One region of the Kurthia sp. ISK08 genome, then DNA from elsewhere that is predicted to be linked to it. Evidence: predicted binding sites of a transcription regulator. Region 1 holds the regulator's gene; the other holds the start of a gene.

Region 1 (5,656 bases):
AAGTCATAATAACGACTGTGTTACGGAAATCAACAACGCGTCCTTTTGAGTCTGTTAAACGCCCATCATCTAGTACTTGTAATAGAATGTTGAATACGTCTGGATGCGCTTTTTCAATTTCATCTAGTAAGATAACTGAATATGGTTTACGACGTACTTTTTCTGTTAATTGACCACCTTCGTCGAATCCTACATAGCCTGGAGGTGAACCAACTAAACGAGAAGTAGAATGTTTTTCCATGTACTCAGACATATCAACGCGAATCATCGCATCTTCTTCACCGAACATAACTTCAGCTAACGCACGAGCTAATTCTGTTTTACCTACACCAGTAGGTCCTAAGAAGATGAATGAACCAATCGGACGTTTTGGATCTTTTAACCCTGCACGAGCACGACGAATCGCACGAGAGATTGCTTCAACTGCTTCACTTTGCCCTACTACACGTTTGTGTAATTCTTCTTCTAAATTTAGTAACTTTGTAGACTCTTCTTGTTCTAGCTTTGCAACTGGAATGCCTGTCCACATCGAAACAACTTCTGCAATATCATTCACTGTCACTTCAGACTCTGAACGACCTTGGTCTTCTTTCCATTGTTTCTTTGTCTCTTCTAATTGCGCTACTAATTTTTGTTCAGAATCGCGTAGGTTCGCCGCTTTTTCAAACTCTTGACTTTGCACCGCTTCATTCTTTTCTGAGCGAAGTGCTTCTAATTGAACTTCTAACTCTTTCAAGTTCGGAGGTGTTGTGTAAGAGCGTAAGCGTACTTTTGAACCTGCTTCGTCAATTAAATCAATCGCTTTATCTGGTAAGAAACGATCTGAAATATAACGGTCACTCATTTTAACAGCTGCCTCTACTGCAACATCTGAGATTTTCACACGGTGATGCGCTTCATAACGATCACGTAAACCTTCGATAATTTGAATCGCTTCTTCTACAGAAGGTTCATCTACTTGAATTGGTTGGAAACGACGTTCTAATGCAGCATCTTTTTCAATGTATTTACGATACTCATCTAATGTTGTTGCACCGATACATTGTAGTTCACCACGCGCTAGAGAAGGTTTTAAGATATTTGATGCATCAATTGCACCTTCTGCACCACCCGCTCCAATCAATGTGTGTAACTCATCAATGAATAAGATAACGTTACCTGCTTGGCGTATTTCGTCCATCACTTTTTTCAAGCGATCTTCAAACTCACCACGATATTTTGTACCTGCAACTACCGTCCCCATATCAAGTGTCATAACACGCTTATCACGTAGGATTTCAGGCACTTCATTATTCACAATTTGTTGTGCTAATCCTTCTGCAATCGCTGTTTTACCTACACCTGGTTCACCGATAATAACAGGGTTGTTTTTTGTACGACGAGATAATACTTCAATCACACGTGTAATTTCTTTACTACGTCCAATTACTGGATCTAAATTACCTTCACGCGCCATCTCTGTTAAATCACGCGCTAAGCTATCTAATGTTGGCGTATTTGCTGTCGGTGCAGCAGCATTACCATTTTGACCTGCATCTGCACTACCAAGCAGTTGTAACACTTGTTGACGCGCTTTATTTAAGCTAACACCTGCATTATTTAATACACGTGCAGCAACACCTTCACCTTCACGAATAAGAGCTAATAAAATGTGCTCTGTTCCGATATATGAATGACCTAATTTACGAGATTCATCTACTGATAACTCAATGACTTTTTTAGCACGAGGTGTGTAATGAACGATTGGCCCAACATTTTTAGAACCTGTACCAACAAGTTCTTCAATGCCTTCTTCAATCATTTCAGGACTCACTTCAATAGCCTCAAGAGCTTTTGCAGCGATTCCGCCACCTTCTCGAATTAATCCAAGTAAGATGTGTTCTGTTCCAATCGCTTCATGCTTCATACGAACGGCTTCTTCTTGTGCTAATTGCAATACTTTTTGAGCTCTTTGTGTAAATCGATTAAACATCATATGAGTCCTCTCCTTCATCTTCCAATTTATGTTGGCATGCTTCGCCAATCATGTCGCGAATCAATGTCGCGCGGTACACATCTCGCTCATTTGGCTTCAATGTTGTACCTGTATATTGTTGTAAGAAGCCTGGTTGCATAATCAGCATACATTTATTTAAAACTTCATTTGGAATTCTTTGTATGATACCTAAATCTATACCCAAACGCACGTTAGATAAACAATTCGCAGCTTCTGTACTCGATAGGATTCGAGCTGTTTGTAAGACTCCTAGCGAGCGATGCAAACGGTCTGAAATTGCAATCGGCGCATGTTCTAACATCGCCTTTCTAGCTTCTACTTCTTTTGCAACAACTTGTTCTACAATTGTTTCTAATTCTTGAATGATTTCTTCTTCTGATTTACCAAGTGTTACTTGATTTGAAATTTGATAATAATTCCCTACAGCTTCGGTTCCTTCACCATAGATTCCACGTACGATTAAACCGAGTCGTGGCATCATATTGATTAAGGCACGAACTTGATTCGTCATCGTAAGAGCTGGTAAGTGCATCATGACGGAAGCACGTAACCCTGTTCCTACATTCGTCGGACAAGTAGTCATATAACCAAATTGTTCATCAAATGCATAGTTCACGTGTTTTTCAATACAATCATCAATTTCATTTGCTTTTAGTAAAGCTTTTTTAAGATTAAGTCCTGGTTCTAAACATTGAATACGAATGTGGTCTTCTTCGTTAATCATGACACTAATTGATTCATCTTCAGATACGAGAATCGAACCAATCCGTTCTTTTTTCGCAAGTTGCGGACTAATTAAATGCTTCTCTACTAAAATTTGTTTTTGCAAAGAAGGTCTTTGCCCCAAATCAAAATGATAGAGTGGTGTTTGAAGTGTTTCACAATCGAGTAAAGCACTACTCACTTGACGATCAACAGCCATCGCTTCTTCTTCACTAAAAGCACGTGGGAAACGATACGCAGACATGTTACGCGCTAAACGAATACGTGTACTCATGACAATATCACCGTGCTCACCATCGCCAGCCATCCAACTAATATTGTCACCTTTTAGAAAATGATCAATTTTCATCGTTCGCTGCACCACCTTGCGTTAACTGTTTTTCAAGTTGCTTTACCTCATCTCGAAGTTTTGCTGCTTCTTCAAACTCTTCTTGCTCTACAGCTGATTTCATCTTCTGACGTAATACTTCAATCTCTTTTTTAATTTGATATGTTTTATTTAATCCGCCCGGTATCTTACCAGTATGTTCTGTTGCACCATTATGAAGTCTTTTAAATACTTCAGGCAAACGTTCATAAAAAGCATGATAACAATTTGGACAATTAAATTTACCTTCTTTTAAAAACTGTTGGTACGTCATACCACATGTCTCGCATTGCTGCTTTTCTTGCGGTGGTTGTTTTGACTGAGGTGCGTTGGATGACCATGTTGGAATACCAAACCAGTCCGAAAAGATTTGTTCGATTGTCACAGGCTTTACTTCTTCATCTATATGCAAATAATCTTGTTGCCCACTGCAAACTTCGCAGTAGTGTTTTACGACTTCTTCATTATTTTTTGTCATCGTAATGGTGACAGTAGCTGGACGTTGTTTACAGTTTTCACAGATCATCCTCTATACACCTTCTTTTAAGATTCTTTTTCATACTTCAGTGCTACTAGCATTGCTTGTAAAATACGAGAGCGGAGCTGATCACGATATGGTAAATCAATCGCAATGACTTCTCGGTCCATAGCAGTAAGAATGAGCTTTGCCTCACGTTTTGTAATTGCTTGCTCTTCAGTTAAGCGATGTACAATATCCTCTGCAGCCGTTTGCGAGATTTGATAATTGATTTGAGATAGAATATCGTCTAACAGTTCTGTTTTCGAGTTCGTACGTACACGTAAAATGCGAATATACCCCCCACCTCCACGTTTACTTTCGACGATATAACCTCTCTCTACTGTGAATCTTGTATTGATGACGTAATTTATTTGCGACGGTACACATTGGAAGCGGTCTGCAATCTCACTTCGTTTAATCTCAATGTGTCCATTACCGCCCATTTCAATAATTTCTTTCAAATACGCCTCAATAATATTCGACATATTCTTCATGTCGAGTCCCCACCTCCTTTAATCAAGCTGACTTTGACTATCTTTGACTATATTATAAATAAATTGTTTTATAAATTGCAATAAAAATGCTCGTTCCTTTTTTGTTTTATAAAAAAACAGACATCCTAACCATTACAATTAGAATATCTGTCTATTTATGATTATTTAACCCAGCGTCCAACGATTGGATAATTCCAATACTCACCTTGCAATGCACGAATAATCCCGATAATTGGAACAATGAACCCCATTAATCCAAAGACGATTAAAAACGGAATTCCAATTAACACATACGAGAATACAACTGAAATACCAATAAGAATTGACATAACAATTTGGAATAACAATGCTTGTAGTGATAAACTTTTCACTCTCGAATCATCAATTAAGAGCATAAAGAGTAATGGAAGTAGAATCGGTAAATAATATGCACTTGAGTGTAGTACAACTTTAATCCATTTATTGTCTTGTTCCATCTAAAACACGCTCCTTTTCTTTCTTATATATACGCATGAACAGTGTCATCCGTTTCATTTTATTTTTGTGATGATGTGACAAAAAAATTTAATTATGGGAAGATATAGAGTAAATAAATCGTGAAGAGGTGACAAAATGATTTACACTCTAGGTCTTACAAAAGACCAGCAGCTCGTGGAAAACTTCCCTTTAGAACATATTAAAGAAGATCGTTTCGATTGGTTTTGGGTTGATTTTTCAGAACCTACTGCAAAAGAAAATTTATTACTGCATACTTTTTTCCAATTTCATCCCCTAGCTGTAGAAGATGCCTTGATGCGTTTACAGCGTCCAAAAATAGATTACTATGATGATTATTATTTCACTGTTGTCCATAAATTAAACCCAAAAGAACTAACATCTGAGGAGATTAGTCTATTTATTTCTTCTAAATTTGTCGTCTCATATCATCAATTCCCTGTTCACGAATTTGAAATCGTCAAACGTGAATTAGAAAGTCATCCGAATCGCTGGGATCGCGGTACATTTTTCATCATGTATCAAACAATCGATAAAATTGTCGATGAGTTTTTCCCCCTTGTTTTTACTATTGAAGATCGACTTAATACCATTGAAGATCAGTTAGATTATAAAAATAGCGTAGACTTAATGAACGATGTATTCGACCTTCGCAATGATTTACTCCATATAAGAAGAACGGTTCTCCCAATGCGTGATTTGTTATATCGGATTTTAAATTCAAACCGCCTAAATTTAACACAAAAAGAAAAAGCCTATTTTAGTGATGTACACGACCATCTCGTGAAATTGACTGAAATGGTTGAATCAAATCGTGAGTTAACTGCTGACATGCGAGATAGTCATATGTCGATGAACGCAATTCGTATGAATAATATTATGATGACGCTTACCATTGTATCAACTATTTTTATCCCACTCACATTCATCGCAGGAGTTTATGGCATGAACTTTGTGAATATGCCCGAATTGAATTGGCATTATGGATACTTCATTACATTAGGACTTATGATTTTCATCGTATTTGCGATGCTCATGCTATTTAAAAAACGTGGTTGGCT
Region 2 (5,656 bases), on a different contig from region 1:
TTCAACCATTGCTTTATCCACAAGTGGTTTCGATAATGATTGCCCTAATTCTTTTGCATATTTTAAGATACTTGGATCTTCAGCTAGTTGCTTACCGTAAGCTGCTAATTCTGATTTAGACATTGGCGTACCTGCTTGAGCTGCTTCTGTTGCTTTTTGTGTTACTTGTTCTGAAATACGTTCTTTCACTTTTGCAGCTACTTGACCTTTTACTTCATCTTCAACACCTGAAGCTTCACTCTTTGTACGAGTTGTCATGATTGTAATCATAACTGCTGAACCAATCGCACCTGAAATTTGTTGTAGTGTGTTGTTCATTGCTGTACCGTGTGGATTTAATTGCATTGGTAATTGGTTTAAACCGTTTGTCATAATTGGCATCATAACCATCGACATACCAAACATACGCACTGTATAAGCAAGCATTAAATAAGTGTATGTTGTTTCTGTTGTTAATTGTGATAAGAAGTACGTTGAGATTGTCACGATTGTTAAACCGGTAATCGCTAAAATTTTCGGACCAAACTTATCGAATAACTTACCTGTAATTGGCGACATCAAGCCCATGATAACCGCACCAGGTAACATTAATAGGCCTGAATCAAGTGGTGTAAAGCCACGAATATTTTGTAAATAAATTGGTGTTAAAATCATACCTGAGAACATCGCCATTGCTACGACGATCGAAATGATTGAAGCTAATGCGAACATTGGGTATTTATAAACACCGAAGTTTAGCATTGGATCTTTCATTTTTAATTGCATGATGACAAAGATAATTAATGCGATTGCACCAATTGTGATTGTACCCCATACATCAACTGCTCCCCAGCCATCTTCGCCTGAAGCTGAACTGAAACCGTATAATAGACCACCAAAACCAATTGTTGATAATACAAGTGATGTATAACTTAATTTGACTTTGCGTGTATCCATAATATTACGGAACTTAAAGATTGCGATAATTAAAATCGTGATTGATAACGGTAAAATCATTTCGAATAATACATGCCATGTCCAAGTTTCAACAATCCAACCTGATAATGTTGGGCCGATTGCTGGCGCTGTAATCATAACAAGACCAAAAATCCCCATAACTGCACCACGTTTGGCAATTGGGAATGATACAAGCATGATATTCATTAATAGTGGACCTAATACGGCAGCACCTGCTGCTTGAACCATACGCGCTGTTAATAAGATACTAAATGTTGGTGCGTATGCTGCTAAAGCTGTACCGATTGTAAAAATTGATAATGCTGTAATAAATAACGTTCTGTTTTTAATACGTGTAATAAAGAATGCACTTGCTGGTACTAAAACCCCTGATACCAACATATAACCTGTTGTTAGCCACTGCACCGTTGAAGCATCTACATCGAAGTCCTTCATAATAGAAGGTAATGCTACATTCAATAATGTATTGTTAAGTAATGCTACAAAAGCACCGATGAACATTAATACAATCATTGCATATGGTGGCTTTTTCTGTAACTGTTCCATATCCATTTATTAATCCCTCTTCTGCTTTATATTTCGTGTATAAAAGTTTACTTTCACTATAATATACTCATAGTCCAATTTTGGCAACAAGAAAATTAAGTTTTTGCAAAAATCATTGCTATTAAAGCGTTTTACAGTTAGAATGACAGTATAATATAAAGATTAAAGGTGGACATATGAATAATCGAAAACGCCAAGTTATCTTGGCTTCCCTTAAACTATTTGCTAAAAAAGGCTTCCACAGTACATCGATTCAAGACATCTTAGATGAAGCACATATCTCAAAAGGCACATTTTATAATTACTTTTCGTCCAAAAAAGATTGCTTAGTGGCAATTTTAGAGATTGGACGTTCAGATGCAACACTTCGAAAGGCTGAATTATTAATTGGAAAGAACCTATCCGATAAAAGTGTACTCGCAGCCCAAATTTCGACCATCATGCAAGTGAATCGCGAACGCGACTTACTACCAATCTTTGAATCAATCCTGCATTCAGGCGACCAAGAACTAAAAAAAATCGTCAAAGAATACCATTTAAAAGAGATGGAATGGTTATCAAGAAGGTTAGTAGACGTATATGGTGAACGTATTGTACCGTATCGCTATGATGCCACGATTCTTTTGTTTGGGATGATTCATCAGATGCTTCATATTGGAAGCATGACAGCTGGTGAGGCAATTGATCCTGTTGTGACATCAAAGTATGCATTACGTCAACTAGACTTAATCGTGCCTTCACTAATCGAAAATAACGACTATTATTTGGGACCTGACTTACAAAATTATATTTTCGAGAATACGAAGTATGAAGTACCTACACGCGATGAGATTTTAGATCAGTTAAAAGGATTTAGAGGTTGTTTAGAATCCGATATACCCGAATCTTGCATTGAGTACACGGACTGTCTAATAGAAGAATTCTCGATGGAAAAACCGCGTTACTATATTATTGGAACGATTGCGTATCAATTTTACAATAGCTTCCGCGATTCAAAGCACGCACTTGAAACAATTGAAATCGCCAATGAGATTTGGAAAGTCACACGCGCAAATAAAGGCAGTATCCTTAAAAAATAAGAGGCTTGGGAGCAATTCCCAAACCTCTTTTTTATGAATTCTTTTTTGAAAATAAATTCGCTGTTTTTAGGGCAATCCGAACCGCCTTACGATTCAATGTACCTTCTAAATGTTTTGTACGTACTTGATGGCTTTTCACCTGACTTTTCAACTTTACAATACGTTCATTTTTTTGTTCTAATACATTACTCATGACCGTCTCAAAGCGCTCTCCCATCTCAGCTGCCGAGCAATGAATAAAGCTTTTTACTGGTGGAAGTAATTGAATTTCTTGTAGCTGTTTATCGAGTGGCGCTTCCACTAAATCAAGGTCTTGTTCATAAATATGTGGAATTCCATTATGGTTTAAGAAATGAATAAAACGATTAAAATTTTCTTCATGTACATGCTCACAACGGTGGAAGTCACTCTTTTCAATTAAGTCCATAATCTGTGTTTGCTCTGTTAATTCGTTCCCAGCCACATAATTTAAAGCATGGTAATCTGTTAACTCACGCATACGCCCATCTTTTGGAATAATTAAGCTCGGTGTCCCAGCAATTGTCGCTGTAATGTTCCCATGCAATCGAGCACCAAAACTAAAGTCAGCTTCACCTATAAAATCAATCCATGATTTAGCGTTCAAGAAATAACGCACACGATCTTGGACATACAGTTCATCTGTTGTCTTTCCTTGATAATGTGGCTTCGGCTTTTCAAGATTAGGACCGCCTAAATAAATCATTTTTAATTCTTTATACCACTGCGGAATAAAATAATGATGTTTGAATTCATTTTTACTTCGATCAATAAATTCTAGAACATGATTTGGAGAAAGTTTAGATGAGTTAATGGTAACAATGGAATTCTCATTAATTTCTGTATCGCGTATACGTAAATGACGCCCATTTGCATACATTGACGGACAACCAATAATGACATGGTCAATCCCCTCTTTAAATCCTAAATGTGTTAGGTAACGTGATGTGAATTCTCCACGTACACCAATCATAGCTGAACGATTTAATACCGCTTTAACGAAATCGACAACTGCTGGATCATATGGATTCTGTTTTGTGAAGTCTGGCTCGAAGTCAATGCGTACACCAACACCAATGACGTACACAGGTATTGTCAAACGATTAATTAATTTCGTGTAAGATTTTAATGTATTTTCAAAATCTGGTCGGAAGGCATCTGCTAATGGAATGAAATATGCATCATAATTCTCGTTAATATAAGGCGCATCTGCTGGATTTACACGATAGTAGTCAGGTACAAATTCAACATCTTCTGTCATCAATGTGCGATAAATGCTATATGCATAGATTAAGTTTCCTACATTTCCTCCAATTGAATTGTTGGCAATGATTTTAGCAGCATCAAACACATCTGTTGGTAACATACCGCTACGAATTAAATATTTTTTCATCAACCATTAAACTCCCTTCTATGTATCTACTTTAGTATCCTCTTATGTTATATTACCTTTTCCAAAGGTTACTTACCTCTTTTAACCCTTTTTATTCATTAAATGTAATTTAACTGTTATATTTTTCATAATATTGTCACTTGATTTTTGTTTATATATCACTTTAAAGGGAATTTGTACAAAAGAAAAAGCTGTATGTTGTCATGTTTATGACTTCATACAACTTGTATATGCCCCAGGAGGGAATCGAACCCCCAGCCTAAGAACCGGAATCTTATGTTTTATCCATTAAACTACTGAGGCGTATGACTATTATTATACAAATATAAAGTGCAATTGACAACTTGATTTAGACTTTGCAATATTTAACACAATATATTTGACCTTTTTTGACTATGCAATGTACAATAAGAGTACAGCTGATTCTAATCAGTAACTAGATTGAACGGAGGAGAATTAAATGAACTTAATTCCTACAGTAATCGAAACAACAAACCGCGGAGAGCGTGCATACGATATTTATTCTCGTCTTTTAAAAGACCGTATTATCATGCTTGGTAGCGCAATTGATGATAACGTTGCAAACGCAATCGTATCACAATTATTATTCTTAGAAGCAGAAGATCCAGAGAAGGATATCTTCTTATACATCAACTCACCAGGTGGTTCAGTAACAGCTGGTATGGCAATCTACGATACAATGCAATTCATCAAACCAGATGTACAAACAATCTGTATCGGTATGGCTGCTTCAATGGGTTCATTCCTATTAACAGCTGGTGCAAAAGGTAAGCGTTTCGCATTACCAAACGCTGAAATCATGATTCACCAACCATTAGGTGGCGCACAAGGTCAAGCGACTGAAATCGAAATCGCTGCTCGCCACATCTTAAAAACACGTGAAAAACTAAACAAAATTCTTGCAGAGCGTACAGGTCAACCTGTCGAAGTAATTGAAAAAGATACAGATCGTGATAACTTCATGTCTGCTGAAGAAGCATTAAACTACGGTTTAATCGATAAAATCATGACAAACAACGAAACAAAATAATGTATGCAAAAGAGGTGAAGGGTTTAAAACCCCTCACCTCTTTTTTGTTTATAAATTAAGCGTGTACAACATTACGTAATTCATTCAACTCATAAAAAGATACACCTGATTTTGAACCGACATTACCTGCTTTTAACGCTTTACCGAATAAAATTTTTGGTTGAACTGCTTGTCCATTTAATTGTGCGTTCGCTTTAAATACATCTACATCTTCTGTTGGTAATGGTTGTACATCTGTATAACCTAATTGACCCAGAATATTTTTTACTTGGAAATCGCGTGCAAGTTCAAAGTCGATTAACTCTGAAATTCCTAAGTCTACTATTTGTTCTGGTTGACCTTCTGTTTGTACATGTGCAACGATTGTAATTTCCATCATGAATGCCTCCTAAATTGCTTCATATATACTTATTTTAGCACTGACATTTTATTTATCAAGGTAAACAAAAAGCGGACTGTCGCTTATTTTGAAACAATTCAACATGAAATAGCACACACTTACGAAAAATAAGTTAAATAATGCACACTATTTTTCACCATATAAAAACAGGAATCGCCATCATGACGATTCCTGTCTATTTAAGCTCTACGCACTCTTTTTACGTCCACGCG

What was found. Region 1 encodes CtsR, which represses protease genes until heat stress. Its sites were predicted from a motif close to ATGGTCAATAAAGGTCAAACA; they were not measured.
Region 2: clpP (ATP-dependent Clp endopeptidase proteolytic subunit ClpP) is a predicted target of CtsR. The motif match lies at 4,370-4,390, and genes of this name have one in related genera.

The regions. Positions count from the first base shown of each region.
Region 1 covers NZ_JBJXHL010000007.1:119,874-125,529, reverse strand. Annotated here, with positions in the region: gene ACKVQX_RS12780 (ATP-dependent Clp protease ATP-binding subunit) at 1-1,975, opposite strand, end outside; gene ACKVQX_RS12775 (protein arginine kinase) at 1,965-3,068, opposite strand; gene ACKVQX_RS12770 (UvrB/UvrC motif-containing protein) at 3,058-3,612, opposite strand; gene ACKVQX_RS12765 (CtsR family transcriptional regulator) at 3,630-4,100, opposite strand; gene ACKVQX_RS12760 (DUF4870 domain-containing protein) at 4,262-4,576, opposite strand; gene corA (magnesium/cobalt transporter CorA) at 4,713-5,656, shown strand, end outside.
Region 2 covers NZ_JBJXHL010000004.1:152,254-157,909, forward strand. Annotated here, with positions in the region: gene ACKVQX_RS09470 (DHA2 family efflux MFS transporter permease subunit) at 1-1,509, opposite strand, end outside; gene ACKVQX_RS09475 (TetR/AcrR family transcriptional regulator) at 1,680-2,582, shown strand; gene ACKVQX_RS09480 (polysaccharide pyruvyl transferase family protein) at 2,614-3,993, opposite strand; tRNA gene ACKVQX_RS09485 (tRNA-Arg) at 4,225-4,296, opposite strand; gene clpP (ATP-dependent Clp endopeptidase proteolytic subunit ClpP) at 4,454-5,044, shown strand; gene ACKVQX_RS09495 (hypothetical protein) at 5,100-5,420, opposite strand; gene ACKVQX_RS09500 (LPXTG cell wall anchor domain-containing protein) at 5,631-5,656, opposite strand, start outside.